One region of the Pseudoalteromonas sp. ABV4_021 genome, then DNA from elsewhere that is predicted to be linked to it. Evidence: predicted binding sites of a transcription regulator. Region 1 holds the regulator's gene; the other holds the start of a gene.

Region 1 (3,183 bases):
TGCCAATAGCTGCGGATCAGCAGGATCGGGCTGAGCGCGATTTTGAATGTGAGCAAACATTTCATTGATGGTATCAAGCGCCTGTAAAATCACATCCATTAATTCAGGAGTAACTCTGCGTTGGCCTTGTCGTAAAACATCGAAAATATTTTCTGCGCCGTGACATGCATCAACTAGCTCTGTCATAGACAAGAAGCCAGCGCCCCCTTTTACGGTATGAAACCCTCTAAATATCGCATTCAGTAAATCAGCATCTTCTGGATTATTTTCCAGTTCAACTAACTGTTCTGAGAGCAACTCTAAGATTTCACCGGCTTCGACTAAAAAGTCTTGTAAAATATCTTCATCGACATCAAAGCTCATGCATTTTTCTCCGATTAGAAGCCCAAACTAGACAGCAGATCGTCTACTTCATCTTGACCTGAAACCACATCTTCACGTGATTCAGCATTTATAATTGGACCTTCAGCTACTTGGTCTAATTCACCATCAGCAACCATTTGTTGTTCTTGTTGTATTGTCGTTTCAGGCGATTCATCATGTTCTACAGGTGTGCCAAACACGGTTAACATATGAATCAGGCTATCTTCGACTTCGCGGACAAGCTCGATTACACGTCTAATAACTTGACCTGTGAGGTCCTGATAACCCTGGGCCATGAGCACTTCTGTCATTAATGCATTTAATTTATCAGAATTTGTTTTTGCTTCATCCATAAAGCCGTTTAGCTCATGACATAACACTTTAAACTCACCAACTTTAAGATCTCGCGACATTAATTTGTCCCATTTGGGCTTAATATTGTTGAGACCTGTTTGCAAGTTATCGGCAATAGGCAGCGATGCTTCAACGGCGTCCATCGTTGTATTCGCAGCTTGCTCTGTCATTTCCATAACATAATTGAGACGTTCTTTTGCGTCAGGAATAGACTCAGTTGTTAACGCCGATAAAGTGGTATCAAGTTGAAAATTTTTCAATGAATCATGCAGTTGACGAGTTAGTTTGCCTACCTCACCAAATAATTCATCTTGCTCAATTGCCGTAACTTGCTTTAGCAGCTCTTGCGCTTGTTGTTGCTCATCGTTTTCAAGAAACGCAACTAGCTGCTTAGCTTGTTCTAAGGTAATTTGAGGCGCAGCACTTGCTGACATAAACCTCTCCTTCCCGTTAGCCTAAACGCTCAAAAACTTTATCAAGCTTTGTTTTAAGCGTTGCTGCTGTAAATGGTTTAACGATATAACCGTTTACACCTGCTTGCGCTGCAGCAATGATCTGCTCTTTTTTGGCTTCCGCAGTTACCATTAGTACCGGTATGTGTTTTAGACTGTCATCCGCGCGAATCGCGCGTAGCAAATCTATACCTTGCATACCTGGCATATTCCAATCCGTAACTACAAAGTCAAACTCTTGGTTTTGCAGCATTGGTAGCGCAGTGCTACCGTCGTCTGCTTCTTGCACGTTTGTGAAACCAAGATCTCTTAACAGGTTTTTAATGATTCTTCTCATCGTTGAAAAGTCGTCAACTACAAGAATTTTCATGTTTTTATCCAAAATATCCTCCAGTGAGGTATGCACCTAATTGTTTACTTACTACTTTTATTCTATATCCAGTCATGGACTTTTGCTTTAAGGCGCACCATGGCCTGACTATGTATTTGGCTCACTCTCGATTCACTCACTTCAAGAATCAGCCCAATTTCTTTTAAATTCATTTCATCATTGTAGTAAAGTGACAGCACTAACGCTTCTCTTTCTGGCAAAGTTTGTATTGCCTCTACTAACGCTTTATTAAATTTATCCTGTTGAATATCAACTAATGGATTTTGCTCTTTATTGCCGAGCCCTGCGTCGATGACATCTTCATCAACACCGAGATCTTCAATGCCGATAATTTTACCATTGCTTATATCCCTTAGAATATGATGGTACTCATCTAACGTAATATCAAGTTTTTCAGCTACTTCACTGTCTTTTGGTTCACGTCCGAGTGATGATTCTAACTGATTTATGACCGCGGCGACTTCACGGGCGTTTTTATGTACTGAGCGAGGTACCCAGTCTCCTTTACGCGTTTCATCGATTATTGCACCGCGAATACGAATACCCGCATAGGTTTCAAAGCTCGCACCTTTACTGCCATCAAAGTTCTTAGCAGCCTCAATTAGTCCTATCATGCCCGCCTGAATGAGGTCTTCGACGATAACGCTCGCCGGCAGACGCGCTAAAATATGGTAGGCAATGCGTTTAACCAACGGCGTATGCTGTTCGACAAGTTGCGATAATTGATTTTGATTAGCATAGGCAGCGGTTCTTTTCATAGGCGTTCCTAATTACTAACCAGTTTCTCAATGAAAAACTCTAGGTGTCCTGACGGCTGATTTGGAATTGGCCAGCTCGCCGCTTTAGTCGCAAGTGCTTTGAACGCAATTGCTGCAGGCGATTTTGGAAATACGTCGACAATGGTTTTTTGTTTACGAATCGCTTTTCGAATATTTTCATCAAATGGAACTGTTGCGACTAGCTCAAGCGATACATCTAAAAAGCGGTCAGTTACTTTTGATAACTTTGCGAAAAGCTCTTGGCCTTCTTTTAAGCTGCGTACCATGTTCGCAACTATTTTAAATTTATATACACCGTGCTCACGACTTAACACTTTAATCAGTGCATAAGCATCGGTTATTGACGTTGGTTCATCACACACAACAACAAGCACATCTTGTGAAGCGCGCGAAAAACTAAGCACCATATCTGAAATACCGGCCGCGGTGTCAACAACTAATACATCGTAGTGTGAGTCTAATTCGCCAAAAGCGCGAATAAGGCCAGCGTGTTCTGAAGGCGTTAATTCCACCATGTTTTGAGAGCCAGATGTCGCAGGTACGATTTTCATACCGTACGGCCCTTCAACTAAAATATCTTCAAGGTCACATTCACCTGAAAGCACGTGAGAAAGATTACGTTCTACGCGCAAACCCAGCATTACGTCACAGTTTGCTAAACCCAAATCGGCATCGAGGACCAGTACTTTTTGGCCTTGCTGGGCCATGGCGATTGCCATGTTTAGAGAGACATTAGTTTTACCAACTCCCCCTTTACCTCCAGTTACCGCAATTACTTTTACAGCCTTGTTATTGTTTGTCATTTTCCGCAGGCCACTAGCTTGATCTAATTCTGGGTTAATCA
Region 2 (3,183 bases), 160 kb from region 1:
TGTCTGAGCCTGGGATGCAGTCGCAATTGTGTCATCATTAACAGCTAAACCTGTAGCCCCCATGCTTGTTGCGATAGCAACATTGATCACTTGGTTCGCATCTGGACCAACTTGGAAATCAGCTGTAAATGTTCCATCTAAAATATTTACACCACCAAACGTTGTATCTGTAGCAACACGGTCGATTTCACTCGACAGTTCAGAAAATTCTTTTTGTAGTGCTGCGCGATCTGATGCTGTATTTGAACCATTCGCTGATTGAATTGCCAGAACACGCATACGCTGCAGCATGTTTGATGTTTCTTCTAGTGCACCTTCTGCTGTTTGCGATAGTGAAATACCATCATTCGCGTTACGTGCGCCTTGATTTGCACCATTTACTTGCGATTGTAAACGTGTACCAATTTGTAAGCCCGCCGCATCATCTGCCGCACTGTTAATACGTAAACCTGATGATAAACGCTGAAAAGACGTGCTTAACGCATTTGTTGAATTTGATAATTGACGCTGTGCGTTCAATGATGTGACGTTTGAATTTACATATAGTGCCATAATATTCACCCTCTAGTTCTGAGCAATTGTGCTCAAAAAGAACTGTTATCTAATTAATTTCTTTAACTAAATACTATATCGACAGTGGGAATAAACTCTTTAGCAAAAACACGTGATTTTTTTGTACTTTTTTAAATCACACAAAAAAAAGAGCAGCAATATTGCTACTCTTATGAGAGAGGGAGTACTAACTTAGTTAATTAGGAGAGAGTATTAACCAAGTAGGGATAATGCGATTTGTGGCTGTTGATTTGCCTGAGCTAACATTGAGCTTGATGCCTGTTGTAGCACCTGATTACGTGCAAGGCCTGCACTCTCCGCCGCAAAGTCCGTATCCATGATACGTGATTTTGACGCCGATACGTTTTCTGAAACATTGTTTAAGTTACGAATAGTCGAACTAAAACGGTTTTGCTTCGCACCTAAGTCAGCTCGTACACCATTTACGATTGATAAAGCATCATCTAGTGCTGTAATCGCTGTTTGCGCACCTGCTGCTGTACTAATTGAATCATCTGAAAGTGCAAGACCCGTTGAGTTCATGTTGGTGGTAATTTTCACCTGAATCGTTTGGTTAGCATCTGGTCCTACTTGATAGTCTGTATCGTAAGTACCATTTAAGATGTTTACACCACCAAACGTTGTATCACTTGCTACACGGTCTATCTCTGCCGATAATTCAGCAAACTCTTTTTGTAGTGCATCTCGGTCTGAGTCTGTGTTTGAACCATTCGCCGATTGAATCGATAAAACACGCATACGTTGCAACATGTTTGACGTTTCTTCTAGTGCACCTTCTGCTGTTTGCGCTAGTGAAATACCATCATTCGCGTTACGTGCGCCTTGATTTGCACCATTTACTTGCGATTGTAAACGTGTGCCAATTTGAAGACCTGCTGCATCGTCCGCTGCACTGTTAACACGTAAACCTGATGATAAACGCTGAAAAGACGTGCTTAACGCATTTGTCGAATTTGATAATTGACGCTGTGCGTTCAATGATGTGATGTTTGAATTTACATATAAAGCCATGATTCTCGCCCTCTTCTATCTGCGGTATTTACCGCCAAACAACTCGTTTGATTAAGATATCGACACGTCAAAAAGATTCTTTAATCAATTTTTACAAGTAAGCCACTAGAAGAAAAATAACCAACAAATAAACAAAGAGTTACTTTAATAAATTAATCACAAAATGCTTTTAATTTTGAAGCATGATTCGTTCTGATTATTCTAGTTTAGAGGTGTAATTGTTTAGTTTGGGCTCTATGAATACGGTATATGGGAGGGATATTATTCAGTCAAATATTTATAGATCACACCACTCAGTGTGATCTATAAAAAGCATTACGATTACTATTTATTACAGCAATGACAACGCAATTTGCGGCTGCTGGTTAGCCTGCGCTAACATTGAGCTTGAAGCCTGTTGTAATACTTGGTTACGCGCCAATGCCGCACTTTCTGCTGCAAAGTCTGTATCCATGATACGTGACTTAGATGCTGCTACATTTTCTGCTACGTTGTTTAAGTTACGAATAGTCGAACTAAAACGGTTTTGCTTCGCACCAAGATCAGCACGTACACCGTTCACTGTTGACAACGCATCATCTAGTGCACCTATAGCTGTTTGTGCGCCTGCAGCAGTACTGATAGAGTCATCAGAAAGCGCAAGTCCTGTTGAGTTCATATTTGTCGTTACTTTTAACGTAATAGTCTGGTTTGCATCCGCACCAACTTGGAAGTCTGTGTCGTACGTACCATCTAAAATATTTACACCACCAAAGCTCGTATCACTTGCAACACGATCAATCTCAGCAGATAGCTCTGTGAATTCTTTTTGCAGTGCATCACGATCCGAATCAGTATTTGAACCATTCGCTGATTGAATTGCCAATACACGCATACGTTGCAACATATTTGAGGTTTCTTCTAACGCACCTTCTGCTGTTTGCGATAGTGAAATACCATCGTTCGCATTACGTGCACCTTGGTTCAAACCCTGTACTTGCGAGTTTAAACGTGTACCAATTTGTAAACCTGCCGCATCATCTGCTGCACTGTTTACACGTAAACCAGACGATAAACGCTGGAATGATGTTGATAATGCCTCACTCGAACGAGAGAGTTGTCTTTGAGAATTCAAAGACATTATATTTGAGTTAACACTTAAAGCCATGAGAGCCTCCAATAATAATTAACATAGGAACTATCAGTAGCAAGAGAGAGAGTAAGCTACAGATAGTTTTCTGTCCCATCTTCGTTATCGGCGCCCGTCTAAAACCCTTGAGCTTTTTTTTAAACTTTTTAACAAAAAGTAAAAAGCGGCCATTAGGCCGCTTTTTTATGAGAGAGGGAGTACTAACTTGATTAACTAGGAAAGAGTGTTAACCAATTAGCGACAATGCGATTTGTGGTTGTTGATTTGCCTGAGCTAACATTGAGCTTGATGCCTGTTGTAGCACCTGATTACGTGCAAGGCCTGCACTCTCCGCCGCAAAGTCTGTATCCATTATGCGTGATTTCGACGCCGATACGTTTTCTGAAACATTGTTTAAGTTACGAATAGTCGAACTAAAACGGTTTTGCTTCGCACCTAAGTCAGCTCGTACACCATTTACGATTGATAAA

What was found. The regulator FliA, encoded in region 1, starts transcription of late flagellar genes. The targets are predictions, from matches to a motif close to CTAAAGNTNNNNNNNNNNNNGCCGATA.
Region 2: the regulator FliA is predicted to act here: its motif matches at 1,642-1,668, upstream of ACXAFE_RS03805 (flagellin N-terminal helical domain-containing protein).

What each region holds. Positions count from the first base shown of each region.
Region 1 is NZ_JBSWVB010000001.1:971,669-974,851, reverse strand. Features, by position in the region: gene ACXAFE_RS04610 (chemotaxis protein CheA) at 1-363, opposite strand, end outside; gene ACXAFE_RS04605 (protein phosphatase CheZ) at 378-1,151, opposite strand; gene cheY (chemotaxis response regulator CheY) at 1,168-1,551, opposite strand; gene ACXAFE_RS04595 (RNA polymerase sigma factor FliA) at 1,602-2,318, opposite strand; gene ACXAFE_RS04590 (MinD/ParA family ATP-binding protein) at 2,327-3,183, opposite strand, start outside; gene flhF (flagellar biosynthesis protein FlhF) at 3,177-3,183, opposite strand, start outside.
Region 2 is NZ_JBSWVB010000001.1:810,813-813,995, reverse strand. Features, by position in the region: gene ACXAFE_RS03810 (flagellin domain-containing protein) at 1-552, opposite strand, end outside; gene ACXAFE_RS03805 (flagellin N-terminal helical domain-containing protein) at 766-1,584, opposite strand; gene ACXAFE_RS03800 (flagellin N-terminal helical domain-containing protein) at 1,916-2,731, opposite strand; gene ACXAFE_RS03795 (flagellin N-terminal helical domain-containing protein) at 2,940-3,183, opposite strand, start outside.